DNA from 4 places in the Paenibacillus sp. 203 genome. Region 3 is predicted to be linked to each of the others. Evidence: riboswitches for the same ligand, from Rfam matches in the RefSeq annotation. Region 3 holds a riboswitch; each other region holds the start of a gene.
The links. A riboswitch is a leader RNA that binds a small molecule or an ion and turns the genes downstream of it on or off. The one in region 3 is predicted to bind cyclic di-AMP.
Positions count from the first base shown of each region.

Region 1 (4,451 bases), on a different contig from region 3:
GTTTGAGGTAAAACTGCCCGCCATCTTCGCTCGTATGGGTGCGACAGATGATTTTGTAATGGCAGGGCAATGGTTCCCGAAGCTCAGCGTCTACGAGACTGAAGGACAGCGTGGACGCGCCGAGGAGGGCTGGAACCTCCACCAGTATCATGGTAACTCCGAGTTTTATGCCGATTTTGGAATTTACAGCGTACGGATTCGGGTGCCTGAAACTCATATCGTAGCAGCGACCGGATTTCCCACCCGTGGTGCCGTCCGACAGAACGGCCAAAAAATATATCAATTTTATGCCGATGATGTACACGATTTTGCCTGGTCCGCTTCACCCAACTTTGTAACCGTAGAAGAACCCTTTTCTTCTGCTGAAGTCCCTGGTGTCAAAATCAAGCTCTACCTTGACCCGTCGCACAAGGAGCTCAAAGGGCGCTATATGAGCGCAGCGAAGGCCGCCCTTTCGTACTACAGCAAATGGTACGGGCCTTATCCATATTCCACCCTATCCATCGTGGTTCCACCCAAATCAGGCAATGGAGCCGGCGGTATGGAGTATCCGACACTCATCACGGCCGCTGCTGCGGGTAATCTGAATCCTGGCTATAGTCTGGAACGGACATTAGTTCATGAGATTGGACATCAATATTTCTACGGAATGGTAGCCAATAATGAATTTGAGGAGCCGTGGCTGGATGAAGGCTTCACCTCCTATGCAGAGGAGCGGCTTATGGAGCAAGAATATGGGCTTACCCCCAACCTGCCATTACAATCGGGACAGGTAGCTTCCCCACAGCCGCTAAACCGTGAGTCATGGAAGTATGGCTCAGCTGCTGAGTATGCGCAAAATGCCTACTCTCGAGGCAAGCTGGTACTACGGGGCATTGAACGTCAGGTGGGTATGAAAAAAATGGATCGCATTATGCGGACCTACGTCCAGACGTACCGATTTAAGCATCCGTCCTCAATGGATTTTCAACGTATCGTGGAGAGAGTCACCGGACGCTCATGGAGCCACTATTTTGAACAGTATGTATATGACGGCCAGATGGCGGACTTTTCAGTGGATCACATCACAAACCACAAGCTGGAGAATGGATATGAAGCAGTCGTGACGGTCAGCAAAAAAGGGGCGGATTATCCCAAGATCCCTGTCCAATTTACCTTCAAGGATGGTACCACGATATTCAAGGCTTGGGACGGCGCGGGCAAAAGCACAACTTTTCGGATCAAAAGTACTTCTCCCGTTTCCTATGTAACCCTTGATCCCCTATATACCATTGCACTGGAGAACAAGCATATTAACAATAGCCTAAAGGCCGAATTGGACGAAAAGCAACAAACCCGTTGGAGTGTTAGTGTAACCAAGCTGTTGGAGACACTGCTTGGAAGTCTGTCATGGTGAGGTGTCTATAGATGCGGACTGTTATAAAAGAGGGCTGGGCGCTGGTGCGCATACGATTCTATATCGTTATCATTTTATTTCTGTATCGACTACTGTGGGGGGTGTTTCTCTATCGGCTGGTGCAGTCTGCCGTTATCCCGCTATTGCTCCGTTATCCTGATCAGGGTCAAAACGAACTGGGACAGACCTTATTTTGGATGGAGAGTCAGATTGCTCTGATGGACAGCCGGGAAGTACATGTGTATTTGTGGATACTACTAGGGGCGACTGTACTACGCATACTGATCACTCCCTTCATTAGAGCCGGAATATATCAAAGTCTGCATACCGATGCGACTGAACCGCAAAGCCTGTCCTTTTTCAAGGGTATGAAACGCCATGGCATGTCGTCGCTGTTGTATTACACCATCGAGTTGGGACTGCTGCTGCTTCCCGCCTTTTGGGTAGTACCGAGACTCTACCCTATTGTAGCAGGAGCACTTCAATCTTCCTCTTATCTGCTGCATTTATTGCCCTATGTCATTGGATGGATGGCATACGGATGGTTCATTCGGCAGTGCATCCTGTATATGCAACTGGGTACTGTCGGTGGTCACGCCATACTATCGTCCCTGCTCGCCTTCTTTCGCCAGCTCCTCCCAGCTGTCGGTATATCCCTTTTGCTCGGTGCTTGTGTGCTGCTGGTCTTCGGTCTATTTGGCACCGTGGCGATGATTTGGACTGGCATGCTGGCGCTCATTCTCCAGCAATCGTATCATTTTGTTACTAGTCTGGTCAGGCTGTGGCATATCAGTTCGCAGTACAGACTATGGCATACCGATATCTCTAGTAGAAGCTAAGCCCTGCCTTTATGTTTTTTACTTCATTTCCGTCTGTCGAAAAACATGATTCATACCCGCGCAAACGACACATAACTGAATACTGTTAACAAGATCTGTTCCTGGGACATTAGGAGCAGATTTTTTTTGTAACTTTTTGCAATGAAACATTTGCCAAAGCCAGCCGTCTTTGTTACAATAATCGCAGTGAACTGATAGTAACAACTTTGTAATCTTTATTGTAACCTTTATCTCAAAAATAACGTTATTGTGAATACTGCTCTCCAAGGTGCACATCTTAAGTTAAGCCTAATTCCTGGCACCTAGGAAGCGGGGGAACCAGTTTGGGTGAATTGATCTCGCAACAGAGTGGTCATAGGGGAACCTTCTACCGAATCCTTAAGCTAACCTCGCAGGCATTGGAAGGGGTATATTTTTTTTGAAGAAGAAGCTAACGATCGCAGCTATGGGTCTTGCCATTGCCTTTACATCTTTTACATTCGGTGGCGGCAGTGCATATGCAGACTCTAAGATGGACCAGGTCATCCAAGATGCCAAAGGAACGAACTACAGAAGCGGAGGCACTACACTCGAGGGATTCGATTGCTCCGGCTTCACAATGTACGTATACAACAAACTGGGAATTAAACTTCCGCATCAATCCGGATCACAATTCAAAATGGGATCTTCTGTATCCCGCGATGAAATGAGACCTGGGGACCTGGTGTTCTTCAACACCACAGGAAGAGGCATTTCCCATGTAGGTATCTTCGTAGGTGAGGGGAAATTTGCCCACTCCTCGACTTCACGTGGTGTAGTAGTTAGCTCACTGAACGAAAATTATTACGCTAACCGCTATGTCGGTGCAAAAAGAATTATGAGCACAGACGCTTACCATTCTGTAGCTTCAGACATTCCTGATGACGATAACGTAGAATAACTAACGCACAGCAAGCTAACCCTAGCCGCAATTTGATTCTGGCCGGAATCGAATTGCGGTTTTTTATGTCCACAACATCAGCAATTATTATCTTTACTGACGAACTGAGACCTCAAAAGGTTTCAATTGTAGCGAACATCGTCGGTTTTACCGTCACCGCTGGGGGAGCATATGAGCAGTAATTCCTTCTTATTGAATGTATACCCGACTTAGGTATGAAATAAACACGCTTGCCATTCCTCTGCAACTTGTCTACAATCTGTTGTTAATGATTGAAGTACCTGTGTAAAAGGAGGATGGAACACATGCCGGCCTCAATATCCAACTATCGGATCGTACCGATGGACGAGCATCAAGCCGCTGCAATCTGTGAGTGGCACTATGATCCACCTTATAACATATACGGTTGGCTCCCCTGGGAACAAATGAAGGCGCTTGAAGTCGAATTTGGAAGTCCCACGCTTCGCCAAGAGCAATATGTTGCCGTACTGGATAAAGAGAACAAACTGACGGGATTTGCTCAATATTTTCCTATGATCGGTGTGACCCGGCTAGGTCTTGGAATGCATCCTGACAGATGCGGACATGGCAAAGGCTCTGATTTTGTCCGTGCCATTGCAGAGGAAGCTCAACGACGCAACCCGAAGAATGAAATTGATCTAGAGGTGCTCACTTGGAATGGGCGCGCTATCCGGGCCTATAAGGCGGCTGGATTTGAGCTTACAGATACCTATGAACGCCAGACTCCTGATGGCAAAAAACCATTTTATTGTATGGTATATCGTCCCGAGCACCCAACCCAGATTCTATGATAAAAGCGCCTTCGGCATACAACCACAATGTTGTATAGCGAAGGCGCTTTTATCATCATACGACAGATCATTACAAGCTCAATGACTGCTGCGCATTTTTTCAAAAGCTTCATTATATTGTTGGGCTTCCTTAATATCCACGGCCATAATACCGCCGTCGTCCCAAGAGGTCAAACGCAGAGTCACGGTCTTATAATCAATCGTAATAAATGGATGATGATTGAATGCTTCAGATATAGCGGCAACTTCATCCACGAATGCAATCCCTTTCATAAAACTGGAAAAATTATATTTTCGGACGATCCAACGTCCTTCCTCCAGTTCCCAGCCCTCCAGTTTCTCCAGATGTGCTTCAATCTCTTCTTGTGTAAAAGGCATGTTACGAACTCCTCCCCGTTTATACGGAAGCCTTTCGACCGCTTAAATACGGCCAAAACTACGATATATTGGTGTACATATTACCACGGCCCCGTTGATAAATCCAT
Region 1 is NZ_JAXCHD010000024.1:18,974-23,424, reverse strand. Features, by position in the region: gene WA407_RS25870 (M1 family metallopeptidase) at 1-1,396, shown strand, start outside; gene WA407_RS25865 (hypothetical protein) at 1,408-2,235, shown strand; cyclic di-AMP (ydaO/yuaA leader) riboswitch at 2,511-2,648, shown strand; gene WA407_RS25860 (C40 family peptidase) at 2,654-3,154, shown strand; gene WA407_RS25855 (GNAT family N-acetyltransferase) at 3,460-3,966, shown strand; gene WA407_RS25850 (4a-hydroxytetrahydrobiopterin dehydratase) at 4,045-4,344, opposite strand.
Region 1: another riboswitch for cyclic di-AMP. It lies ahead of WA407_RS25860 (C40 family peptidase); the one in region 3 lies ahead of WA407_RS24375 (3D domain-containing protein).

Region 2 (4,451 bases), on a different contig from region 3:
TATGTCGCAATCATCAAACAACCCGGCAGCGGCCATCGGGACCTTTGCACCGCGTGTTTCTTCGGCAGGTGTGCCATATACCCGTACTTCTCCACCAGTTTCGTCGATGATCGACTTAAGGCCGACGGCAGCACCTGTACTCATCATACATATCAAATGGTGCCCACAGGCGTGTCCTAGACCTTTCAGAGCGTCATATTCTGCCAGAAAAGCGACAACCGGTCCGGGTTTTGCAGATTTGTAAGTTGCAATAAAGGCTGTTTCTATGCCCAATACGGGTGTCTGGATCTCAAAACCGTGAAAAACCAGTTCTTCTTTTAAACGGGCAGCGGCCAGAAATTCCTCGTTTCCAAGTTCAGGATTTGCGCCAATATATAACGAAATGTCCTTAAACCGTGGGGCATGCTGCTCAATTGTCTTTTGAATGGTCTGCTTAAAATCCATGCTGAAAACTCCTTTATATAAACTGTAATGTAGGTACTGCGTTAGGTATGCTGAAATTGTACTATAACATTCATTGCATAATCATGCATATTCATTTATAATGACACAATCTTATTTATTATAAAGAATTTAAGGAGAGAAAAAAAGATTGAAAAAGGCATATCGTTTTACCGCCCTGGTTTTGTCGGCGGTTATCTTGCTGTTGACTGGTCTTCCCATGCTCACTGCATACGGAACGGAAGCAAAGCCACAGAAAAAACTTGTAGTGGGCATGAGTGCCGATTTTCCGCCGTATGAGTTTCATAAAGTCATTAACGGTAAGGATACCATTGTTGGGTTCGATGTGGATATCGCCAAGGAAATCGCCAAAGATTTGGATGCTGAGATGGTCCCTGAGGACATGAGTTTTGACTCTTTGCTGCCTGCTTTGCAAAGTGGTCGTGTAGACTTGGTACTGTCCGGTATGACACCGACGGATGAGCGGAGAAAGAGCATTGATTTTTCAGATGTATATTATCGCTCCAAGCAAGTCATTATGGTACGCCCAGAGGATAAAGACAAATATCCTACGATGGATGCTTTGAAAGGCGAGAAGATTGGCGCACAAAAAGGGAGTATTCAGGAAGAAATTGCTCAAAAAGTGCCCAATGCCACTGTAACGTCATTGGATAAAATATCGGATCTGGTACTCCAACTGCGGACCCAGCGTATCAACGCTGTTGTGATCGAAGATACGGTTGCTAAAGGATACACGTTAGATGGTACCGTAACACTTGCCAAGGCGGTGCCTGAGGATGCCGGAGCAGAAACAGCTGTAGGTATACGCAAGGGGAACGCAGAATTGCTTGCCTCTGTAAATAAAACGTTGGCTCGCCTAAAAGCGGACGGGTCGATTGAGAAGTTTTCCACGGAGGCAAGTGCACTCTCAGCAGATCGACAGGTTTCTTCTAATAACATCGTAGATATTTTTTGGAAATACCGCAGTTTATACGCTACGGGTATCGGCTACACTCTGTTGCTGTCTGCGCTCGGAGTATTGTTCGGATTTATCATTGGTCTAATCATATCCTTGCTGCGAATGAGTGGAGTACGTATCATTGAATGGTTAGGTACCACTTATGTAGAGATCCTGCGTGGCACACCTATGCTGGTGCAACTTATGATCATTCATTACGGGGTTGCTTTGACGCTGGGTGTCAACTTTACGCCACTTCAGTCTGGCATAATCACATTGTCTCTGAATAGCTCGGCGTATCTGGCTGAAATTTTCCGTGCAGGTATCCAGGCAGTGGACCGTGGACAGATGGAAGCTGCCCGCTCGCTCGGGATGGGGAGAGGCAAAGCTATGCGTCATGTCATTTTGCCGCAAGCGTTTAAATCTATTTTGCCTGCTATCGGTAATGAGTTTATTACGATCATTAAAGAATCATCCATTATTTCGACCATTGGGATGGTGGATATTATGTATCAGGCCCAGGTCATTAAGAACATTACCTACGAAGGATTAAGTCCGTTCATAATCGCAGCCGCTATTTATTTTGTAATGACATTCAGCTTGTCTAAGCTGCTGGGTTTATGGGAAAGGAAGTTGAGAGCCAGTGATCACCGTTAAACAACTGCGTAAATCGTTCGGTAAGAATGAAATTTTAAAAGGCATTGATATAGATATCGCCAAAGGTGAAGTCGTCGTCATCATCGGCCCCAGTGGTTCGGGGAAGAGTACGTTTTTGCGTTGTATGAATCTGTTGGAACAGCCTACGGACGGGGAGATTTTATTTGAGGGCGAGCCGATTACAGCTCGTGGCCATAATATTAATGTAACCCGGGAGAAGATGGGGATGGTGTTCCAGCATTTTAATCTTTTCCCGCATAAAACAGTGTTGCAGAACCTGACACTTGCCCCAACACAGGTTAAAAGACAGTCAGGGAAGGAAGCGGAAAAAATTTCGCTAGAACTCTTGCGTACCGTAGGGCTTGAGGATAAGAAGAATACCTATCCGAACCAGCTATCCGGAGGACAGAAGCAACGTATTGCGATTGCACGTGCTTTGGCCATGCAGCCGCATGTAATGCTGTTCGATGAGCCGACTTCTGCATTGGACCCTGAAATGGTTGGAGAGGTTCTGGATGTAATGAAGAAGCTCGCCGAAGGCGGGATGACAATGGTAATCGTGACGCATGAAATGGGCTTTGCCCGCGAGGTAGGCGATCGAATTATCTTTATGGATAACGGTCAAATTGTGGAGCAAGGTACACCAGAGCAGGTATTTGGCACTCCAAGCCATGATCGCACCCGTGATTTTCTTGCCAAAGTATTGTAAGGAAGTGCTGATATAATCTATAAAAAAAGCCCTCCGTTTGACGGAGGGCTTTTTTTCTTTTTGTCACCATTTCCCTATATTTTCGTAACAAATATCGATTTGTAGATGACAAAATTGTAACGAGTGTAGTATGATGTTCAAGGTTCCCAACATTTTCATGCGGATAAGGTTACAAAATTGTGATATTATGCAGTAAGCCAAAACTTACCGGGACAGCATACGGTTATGACAAACGCTGAATGCTGGGTCTAAACTATGGGAAGTGCGGGGGACGTAACAACGGCAGTCATTCCGATACGTCATAAGACGATGTGGAATATGCCTAGGGGTGAATTGCACAAGCATAGGGCTTCTCCTGAGTCCGAATCCGACAGCTAACTTCGCAGGCATAACAGAGGAGGTACATATCTTTGAAACATCTAAAACATATTGGTAAAACGATGAAATTTGCGGTGCTTGCCGCAGCTATTGCAGGGCTGGCACAGACAGCTGGAGTAGCGGATGCTGCTTCGCTTCACACTGCCAAAGAGGGCGATACCTTCTTTTTGCTTGCTCAACGTTATGGAGTATCGGTAGACGAGCTAACGAAGGCGAACCCAAACATTGCTTCCAACAATATATATGCAGGTCTGCAAATTAAGGTACCTGGTGAAAAAAGTGTGAAGGCAGCTTCGGATTCGAAGCCGCAGCTTCTTACGGAGAAAGCACCAGCGAATGAGGGGCCAACGATTGAAGCGTGGGGCAAAACATTCAACTATAGCAAAATAGTTGACGTTAAGGCTTCAGCGTATTCTGCCGCAGCCGACGAGAATGGTAAATGGGGAGCAGTGGACTACTACGGCAATCCGCTTAAACTAGGTACAATTGCGGTAGACCCGAACGTCATTCCGATGGGCACGAAAGTGCTGGTTACAGGCTATTCCCACCCAGGTTTGCCGGATCATTCTTTTGTAGCTGTCGCTCGCGATCAGGGTAGCGCCATTACAGGAAAGCGGATTGATATCTTTATTCCTGGCAACAAATCATTTGTGAACGACTTTGGATTTCAAAATGTGAAGCTGTACGTTATTGATAAATAGCATTGTACGTATATACGGTTTAATTAAACATAATATATATTATGTAAACTTAATACCTGTATCCTACCGCATATAACTAGGTCGCAGGTCTTATCCATAAAAAAAAGCTGTCTTGACGAGCAGAAAACTTCTGCTGGTAAGACAGCTTTTTTACGTTGCTTTAGCTGTAGCTCAATCATAAACATATGGTTATTTCCGTTCCGATGTGTGGAGTAGCCGGGGGACTGTCACAAATTTGTAGTCCTTAGCTTTTAGAGAGTGAATTAGACCCGGCAGAGCTTGGACAGTGCCTTGCAAGTTGGAACTTTGACCTCCACCTGCGTGCATTAAAATAATAGAGCCAGGCCCGGTAGCTGGGATCACATTGCGTTGAATTTGTGTTTTACTTAATCCCTTCCAATCGAGAGAGTCTACATTCCAATTGACAATCATATAGCCATGACGACGTGCCCATTGGATTTGAGGCTCCGTGATTTCACCGTAGGGTGGACGAATCAACTTGGGGCGAAAACCTGCGCTGGCTTGTAAAATACGTTCTGTTTTTGTAATCTGGTTGCGAAAGCGTTCTGGTGTGGCCTTCCTAAAATCCGGATGAGTATAGGAATGG
Region 2 is NZ_JAXCHD010000003.1:403,355-407,805, forward strand. Features, by position in the region: gene WA407_RS08265 (M20 family metallopeptidase) at 1-444, opposite strand, end outside; gene WA407_RS08270 (ABC transporter substrate-binding protein/permease) at 593-2,056, shown strand; gene WA407_RS08275 (amino acid ABC transporter ATP-binding protein) at 2,043-2,765, shown strand; cyclic di-AMP (ydaO/yuaA leader) riboswitch at 2,996-3,169, shown strand; gene WA407_RS08280 (3D domain-containing protein) at 3,176-3,844, shown strand; gene WA407_RS08285 (polysaccharide deacetylase family protein) at 4,034-4,451, opposite strand, start outside.
Region 2: another riboswitch for cyclic di-AMP. It lies ahead of WA407_RS08280 (3D domain-containing protein); the one in region 3 lies ahead of WA407_RS24375 (3D domain-containing protein).

Region 3 (4,451 bases):
CGAATACGGCAGTTAGGAACGTCGTATCTTACGTTTCATGGAGCGGAGCATAGCCGGTTTTCACACTCATTGGGCGTATATGAGATTACGAGAAGTATTATTTCTCAATTTGAACGTGGAGATTTCCCGGATTGGCCGAAGGAGGAAAGACTGGTTGCTCTGTGTGCAGCTCTATTGCATGATGTGGGGCACGGCCCATTTTCTCATTCAATTGAGGAAGCCTTTCATATGAACCATGAGGATTGGACATGCCGCATTGTACTGGGAGACACGAAGATCAACGCCGTGCTACGGCAAGTCGACGAGAAGCTTCCACAAAAGGTGGCTGCGGTTATAGCCAAAACGTATGATAAACCGATTGTTGTCAATCTGGTAACCAGTCCACTAGATGCCGATCGTATGGATTATTTGTTGCGGGATGCTCACTCGACAGGCGTCAACTACGGCACGATTGATTTGGATCGTATTTTACGACTGCTGCGTCCTCATAATGGGAGAATTGTTGTGAAGGAATCAGGTATGCATGCAGTAGAAGATTATTTAATGTCACGCTACCAGATGTATTGGCAAATTTATTTTCATCCTGTAACACGCAGCTCGGAAATCCTTTTACGTAAAATTTTCAAGCGAGCAAAGGAATTGTTTAAAAACGGATATGAGTTTGGATTTCTGCTGAACCCGTTGCCGGATCTGTTGAAGGGAGATCTTACAGTAGAGCAATATCTGATGCTCGACGAGTCATTAATCCAGACCGTATTTAGCCAGTGGAAACGAGAAAAGGACGAGATTTTAAGTGATTTGAGCAGCCGGTTTATGGACCGTAGATTGTATAAATATGTAGAGATTGAAAATATGGATACAGATACCATTGACAGTATTCGAGAAGCTTTGAAAGAGGCTGGTTTGCACCCTGAATATGATTTTGAAATTGATTTTCCGACAGATCTTCCTTATGATGTGTTTCGGCAGGGTGGCTCGACGGACAACCAGATTTTACTGCTTGGACGTCAGGGCGAGGTGAGTGAAATATCCGAAGTTTCGGAAATTGTGCGCTCAATAAGTGGTATTCACCGAGGGAAATATCATATGTATTTTCCCCAGAATAAATTAAACGCGGTAAAAGACAGGCTTCCTGCCGAAATAAGGAATTATTTTGTCAAAGAATAGACAACTATATAGAAATGTAAGTAAAAAAAGGAGATGTAAACCTTGGATTTATTCGACACTCATACTCACTTGGATGCGCCACAATTTGACGAAGATCGTGAAGAAGTTATAGCACGTGCTGTCGAATCAGGAGTAACGCGGATGATCAATATCGGATTTAATCGTGAGACCATTCCATCCACCATGAAATTGGCCGAGACGTATGATTTTATTTATGCGGCAGTTGGATGGCACCCACAGGATGCTATTACAATGCAGGAGGGCGATCTAGAATGGATTGCATCGTTATGCAGTCATAAAAAGGTTGTAGCCATCGGGGAGATCGGTCTGGATTATTATTGGGATACATCACCGAAGGATGTGCAGCATCGGGTGTTTCGAAATCAAATTGGTCTGGCTCGTGAGCTCAAGATGCCCATTGTTATTCATAACCGGGATGCACATGAAGATATTGTTAAGATTTTGCGCGAGGAAAAAGCGAGTGAGATTGGTGGAGTCATGCACTCCTTTTCGGGTAGCTGGGAGACAGCGAAAATGGTGCTGGATATGGGATTTCACCTTTCCTTCGGTGGTCCAATAACGTTCAAAAATGCCAAGCAGCCAAAAGAGGTGCTCGCACAGGTGCCGCTGGACCGTCTGCTCATTGAAACTGATGCTCCCTATCTGACGCCTCATCCGTTTCGTGGGAAGCGAAATGAGTCTGCACATGTGAGACTGGTAGCAGAGGCTGCAGCCCAAATCAAAGGGATTACAGTGGAGGAATTAGTGTCAATAACGACCCGAAATGCCCTGGAACGATTTGACATTCAATGAAAAAGTGAAGAAATCGATCAAAATAAAGAGATAGACGAAGCTAATCATGAATTTGTTGCAGGAAACTCGAGAATATTACAATATTTTAACCGAATATTTTAAAAAATGTACTTGAAACCTGCTTTACAACATGCATAGAAACAGGATATCATCTTTTCAGTGAATTGTTGTTTGAATGTAAACATCAACAAGTCATTTCATGAACCAGTCTCGCTGAGTCCCTTTTACAGGGAACGGGGGAACCGATATGGCTTACAGTAGGTCCGGCGTATGTGCAAGAAGGGAACGTCTCTTCCGCCAGCCGGCTCGACCTAAATTCTTTTCCCGGATGGGATTGAACAGGTGGAGGAGCCGTATTTCGATTTCTTTCTGGGTCTTCGGGGTGAATGTGAAGGCGACCGCCATGAGCGGTTGACCCAAGCTAGGGCGACTCTCTACGTCCGAACCCGACAGCTAACCCCGTAAGCGTAACAAGAGAGAAGCCATCTCGTGCATGAGTTTTCCCGCATATTCACACATGCCGGAAGCCACGAAAGAGCTCTCTAGTCTCTTTCTCTGGCTTTTTTTGTTGTGAATAAAAGAAAATCTGTCATCATACTGTGGTTAAACAGGGGAGGACAGCATGCCGCGAAGACGGGTACATGGTGCAGGACAGTCGTAATTTGGGCTTGTCTTGTAGAAAATCTGTTATAGTCACGTCAAATCTCAACTATGTCTTACTCCAGACGGCGGGCTATGTAAGGAGGACGGAGGAAATGGGCATTTTCCAGAAAAAGGATACCCATGAGTCACGCTCATCCAGCATGTCTTACGTATTGCGTTGGAAGCAAGAGAATGTGCGCCAGGCTGCTTTGGTTGCTATTTTTCTAATCGCGCTAACGATTATGATTTCAATTCTGATGTACACGCAATCTAAAAAACAAGTCTTTTTTGTCATCGATGGCAAGGCGTCTGCGGTAGAAACCCGGGAATCCAAGCTTCAAGATTTGCTGAGCGAGCATTCCATTTCACTTCAGCCGCATGATACAGTTTCCATGCCGCTAAATGGAGCAATACAGGATGGCGATCGCGTAGTCATTAAACGTGCCAATCAGGTTAAAGTATCTTCAGGCAATGAGACGAAAAAGCTGTACACAACAGAAAATACAGTAGAAGGTGCCATTCGTACCTCGGGCTATAAATTATCATCAACGGATAAAGTTTATCCTGCGTTGGATGCCTCTGTTTCGTCTAACATGGACATAAAAATCGTCCGTGTGAAGAAACAGCAGGTCGAACAGAAAAAACAGGTGCCTTATCAGGTCATCAAAACGGCCGATCCGAGTCTTTATAAAGGCGATAATCGGGTCATTCAAAGCGGCAAATCGGGTGTGGTCGTCCAGCACGTTCAAAAGGTATATCATGATGGAAAGTTGGTATCCAAACAGCTGGTTAACAAGGAAGTTGCACAGAACCGTGTGGATAAAGTCATTGCGGTAGGAACGAAGAAAAAACCGGTCGTTCTTGCTGCTTCCGTCGGTCCCAATGATGCGGTTAAGGCAACAACGGTTAGTTCGGGCAGTGCTGTCCGTAAAGCAGGCGTAAATTTTAAATATAGCAAAGTTTTACAAAATGTCTCCATGACGGCGTATTCCTCACAGGAGCCAGGTATCGGTACACGTACTGCATCCGGCGCACGTGTCACGGAAGGACGCACCATCGCGGTCGATCCGAGTATAATTCCAATCGGCTGGTGGGTGTACATCGAAGGGGTGGGCTTCCGTCGTGCGGAGGATACCGGTGGCGCGATTAAAGGCCACAAAATCGATGTGTATTATGAGAGTTTGAGCCGAGCCAACCAATTTGGTCGTAAGCACGGTAAAACCGTATATGTTATCGGACCGGTAAAGCCTGAAATCAACTAAAACAGGTTGTGTATGTTGAGGGCAATGCGATAGTATTAACAACATAGTTATGCCATGCTAAGAAGAGGATATCCTCTTCTTATTTTGTTTTCAAAAGCAGGGAAAGATAAATATAGCTTGCTGTGTAGCAGTGGAGGGAAACGCAAATGATCAAGGAAGTGATCGTGGTAGAGGGCCGGGATGATACGGTGGCCATTCGCCGCGCTGTTGAAGCGGATACGATAGAAACTGGCGGCTCCGCCATTAATAAAATGACGCTGCGTAAAATTGCATTGGCGCAGGAGCGGCGGGGGGTCATCATTTTAACCGATCCCGATCATGCAGGGGAGCGCATCCGTAAGATTATCGCTTCCAAGGTACCCGGCTGCAAGCAGGCCTTTATACCCGAGGCAGAAGCGACGCGTAAAGGAGATATTGGCGTGGAGAATGCCTCACCAGAAGCGATCAGACACGCTCTTGCACGGGTCCATACGACAGTGGAAGGCGCCGACCCGCTGATTGAGTGGGCGGACCTGATTGATGCTGGACTCATCACCCATCCCAATGCTGCTGCACGCCGTATGGCCT
Region 3 is NZ_JAXCHD010000016.1:80,967-85,417, reverse strand. Features, by position in the region: gene WA407_RS24385 (HD domain-containing protein) at 1-1,167, shown strand, start outside; gene WA407_RS24380 (TatD family hydrolase) at 1,210-1,980, shown strand; cyclic di-AMP (ydaO/yuaA leader) riboswitch at 2,182-2,464, shown strand; gene WA407_RS24375 (3D domain-containing protein) at 2,736-3,884, shown strand; gene rnmV (ribonuclease M5) at 4,031-4,451, shown strand, end outside.

Region 4 (4,451 bases), on a different contig from region 3:
TGCAAAATGAGCTGGGTTTGTTCATTCCTGTGTGTGGTCTGGTGAAGGATGCCAAACATAGAACTTCCCAACTATTAGTGGGAGAGTCCTCTGAGGCCGTGACACTTGCACGCAATAGCGAAGAATTTTATCTGCTGCAACGGATTCAGGACGAGGTTCACCGTTTTGCCATTACGTTCCACCGCGAGCAACGCGGCAAATCTATGGTAACTTCCCGGCTGGACTCTATTCCAGGCATCGGCGAGAAACGGCGTAAGTTACTGCTTAAGCATTTTGGATCGCTCAAAAAAATAAGAGAGGCCAGTGTCGAAGACTTCCGGCCTCTCTCTATTGGGGATAAGCTTGCGCGTCAGATTATAGCTGCCCTTCGGGAGGAGGAGTCGTAGAATACGGCTCCTCTTTTTTTATAGGTTCAAACATAATTCGATTTGGCTTTTTAGGACTAAACCAATAAATGATGTAACCCACGATGGCTGGAAGTAAGATCCAGAATAGACCAGCGCTCACATTCACAGTGTCTCCCAGACTCATCACACTAAGTCCCATTAGAATGCTGTCAAAAATAACGTGGCTGAACATGGCGGCAATAAAGCCGTAACGCAGGAACACAAAACTGAACAGCAAACCAAGAAAAGTCAGCTCAATAGGTCTGGAAATCACCGGATAGATCGGATAAAGCGTATGTCCCAGTGCCCAAATCAGCGTGGTGATCAGACAAGCAACAAAAGTGTTTTTCACTATTTTTTTGACCATCGGAATACCAAACAGACGGTAGACAGTCTCTTCTCCAATACCTGCCATCCACGCCATAATCGGCAGTAGCCATGGATAAGCCATATTGTAAGGGGATTGTGTGGCATCTGTGGTGGAGAATGTATTAAATGTGCGCTCCAGTATAAAGAATAAGATGGATTGTACCCCGAGTAAAATAAAGGCCCACAAGTAGCCAACATACATACTGCGAAGCACATACAACCCGTAGCCCGGCTCTTTTGCACGCGGCCATGCATTCAGTCCAACCTGACGCATAAGCCCGTCACCGCCGACCAAGGAGAAGTAGAGCGCTACAGCCATGAAAAAGGTAACACCAATCTGGAAAACCATAAGAAATATAAGCATGCCCTTACCGCCTGCTTCTGCTTGCAATAAAGGCAGCATGTTCATGGTCCCAGCTATACTAGCAATAAAGTATACAACGGATAGAACAATGCCGCGTACAAATGAAGTATGTCGTCGGGTGAGTGACGCATACACAATGGCAAGTACACCCAGTACAAAGCTAAATAGGGCATAACCCGCATAGGTCATCAAATTCGCCCAAAATGTTTGCTTTTCGATATAATCGGTATAGGACGACGGGGCCGAAAAGCTTTGGGTGAAGGAGCGAACATCACCGTCTTCAAAAGTAAAAGCCAGTGTAAGTACCGAGGCGCCGATTTTTTTATCGTCTACGGTATACTTTAATCCGCCTTCTTGTTCAGTGGTCGCAAGCTTCAAATCCGACGGCTTAAAGCCAAAGCGCTTGACCCATACTGCGGCCGCCTGCTCCTTGGCTTCGAGCGTCATGCCGTCCTCAGCCACACGTACAAGCCTGTTACGTGCTTGTTCATCCGTAGAAATATCAGCCTGTGTGTAATTGGTGCTGGAGGTGATCCGTTTAAAGCTAACGACCTTGCCAGTGGATAAATCCACATGAATTTGCAGTTTACTCTTCGCTGAGGATTCAGGCAGATCGACCCGAAAGGTTTCGTAAGGGTAACTTTTTTTCCATGTACGGTCGTACTGTTGAAGTAGTTTTTCTCTAGATAAATAACCGTACAAATCTGTTTCGGCCTGATAGGTCACGACAGGCTCCTCAGGCTGTGATTCAGTATAGCCCAGCTCGGAGCGGGCGAAGTCCAATGCGTGTATGACCGCTTCTTGTTTGCTGATGACCTTTGCGTTCATTACTGATTCTGGACTCGGATTGCTAAGCGAGGGAATAAGCAATTGAAAGATAAAAAAGCAAATCAGGCCAATCCCGCCCAGCAAGCCTAATTTTTTGAAGTTGGCCGTGAGCACGACCGGTTTCCCGATAGGATTCATGAGTTTCCTCCTTAATCTGTAAATAAGAACATCCATTAAAGATATCATACTGCACAGGTTCGCGCCAACAGACAAGCGATATTCATGAAAATAGAGTGAAAGCACTTTAAAGTTCCAATAAAATTAGATAAGCTGCGATTAAACGATGCCCATTCGCAAAATAAAGCCAATTTCACGTTTTTTCGGCGAAATCGGTTTTGTGATCTGGATATAGAAGGATTATAATCTTGAGGCAATGCCTATGAAATACATAGGTAATGATATACAGTTGAGCCGAATTTCTATGGGAAAACGGGGGAACCATGTTACTGGGGTGAATTTTACAACCGATCCTGCTGGATCGGAAGTGTAAATAGGGCATACTGTGCTGCCCGAATCCGTCAGCTAACCTCGTAGGCTATGAGCAGGAACCAAGTCAGGCACTCGGTTTTCCGGTGTCTTTTTTTGTGCGTATAAAAGTGTTTGGATTGGTTAGACCGCTGCGGGTGCAGATTATTCTTCCGATTGCTGTTATCCCCGGATTTTTTTATTGTATACCCCCTTTAATGGTTAAAATCCGGAGATAAAGGCAAACGCTTCGCTTCTTCAGAACAATTCTGCCCCCTTCGCTACTGCCCGCCAATAGCACAGGGGGCCGAGTAGTGCTTGACATGCATTCTTCCTGTATTCAGGGAATGCTAATTATAGTTAACTAAGGTTTGGAAAAATCAAAAAATTCAGGGGCAACGACGATCGAAAGATCAAATGGAACGCGTAGCGAGCTTACACCGTATTAAATCACTGATTTATAGTTTTAAGGATTAGGAGAGAAGTGATGAATAGATGAATCCCAATGCAAGCTGGCTTCGGCTTTCTCCACCGCAGATATTCGTTGCGGGCTTTGCCATTATCATTCTAATAGGTAGCTTATTGTTAATGCTGCCGATCTCCAATACAACAGGAAAGCCACTTGCGTTTATAGACGCTTTGTTTACTGCCGCGTCCGCGACGTGTGTAACAGGGCTTGTCGTTAAGGATACAGGGACCTTTTTCACAACCTTTGGTCAAGTCGTCATCGCTGCACTCATTCAGATTGGCGGTCTCGGCTTTATGACTATGGCTACCTTGATCGCGCTGGTGTTCAAACGTCGGATTTCCTTGCGGGAGCGCCTCATTTTGCAGGAAGCGATGAATCAGACTTCTGTAGAGGGAATTGTCGGGTTAATCCGTAAGGTATTGCTGTACTCACTGGTTATTGAAGGCGTATGCGCTACGATATTCTCGGTTCGCTGGTCCTTTGATATGCCCGTAGGCAGGGCGATTTATTTTGGAATCTGGCATGCCATCTCCATGTTTAACAATGCTGGTTTTGATTTATTCGGTGAATTTCGCAGCTTGACAGGTTATGTATATGATCCGATTGTTAATTTTACCGCAATGTTTCTAATTATTTCTGGCGGCATTGGTTTTGTAGTGATGTCAGACCTGGCAGAATATCGCAAGCGCAAGAGACTGTCCTTGCATACCAAGGTGGTACTCAGCATGACGGGCGCAATGATTGTAGTCGGCACGCTCGTGATTTTTGTATTTGAGTTTACGAATCCAAGGACTCTTGGCTCGCTTGATTGGGGTGGTAAGCTACTGGGATCTTTATTCCAGTCCGTTACTCCCCGTACCGCAGGTGCCAATACGCTGGACATCGCAGGCTTGCGGCAGGCTACGCAGTTTTTTATCATCATACTCATGTTTATTGGGGCTTCTCCTGGTTCCACTGGAGGCGGGATTAAGACCACAACATTCGCCCTGCTCATTGGAGCGGTGATTTCGATGCTGCGGGGGCGGGAAGATATTGTACTGTTCAAGTACCGACTTGCGCAGGGACGAATTTACAAGGCTTTGACCATTACACTGCTGGGGTTGCTGTTCGTGATCGGGGTGACCATGATTTTGTCGGCAACCGAAGATCATCATTTTCTGATGATCTTGTTTGAGACGGTGTCTGCGTTTGGTACGGTGGGGCTGTCGATGGGGCTTACACCTGATTTGACAGTCATAGGAAAGTTGGTGATTACCCTGACGATGTTTGCAGGTAGACTGGGGCCACTCACGCTAGCTTATGCACTGGGGCCGAAAAAGGGTAAAGAATTGTATCGTCATCCGGAAGGCAAAATGATTATAGGATAAGGGAGTTTTCGAGTAGATATGAAAACGCAGCAGTTTGTAGTTATTGGCTTGGGGCGGTTCGGCTCAAGCCTGGCTTTGCAATTGGTTGATATGGGGTGCGAGGTGCTAGGCATTGACCGGAATGAGGATGTTGTGGACAGTATGAGTGAGATGTTGACACATACTGTCGTGGCGGACGCTACCGATGAAGATTCGTTGCGATC
Region 4 is NZ_JAXCHD010000006.1:171,515-175,965, forward strand. Features, by position in the region: gene uvrC (excinuclease ABC subunit UvrC) at 1-386, shown strand, start outside; gene WA407_RS15740 (CPBP family intramembrane glutamic endopeptidase) at 355-2,085, opposite strand; cyclic di-AMP (ydaO/yuaA leader) riboswitch at 2,347-2,499, shown strand; gene WA407_RS15745 (TrkH family potassium uptake protein) at 2,908-4,248, shown strand; gene WA407_RS15750 (potassium channel family protein) at 4,267-4,451, shown strand, end outside.
Region 4: another riboswitch for cyclic di-AMP. It lies ahead of WA407_RS15745 (TrkH family potassium uptake protein); the one in region 3 lies ahead of WA407_RS24375 (3D domain-containing protein).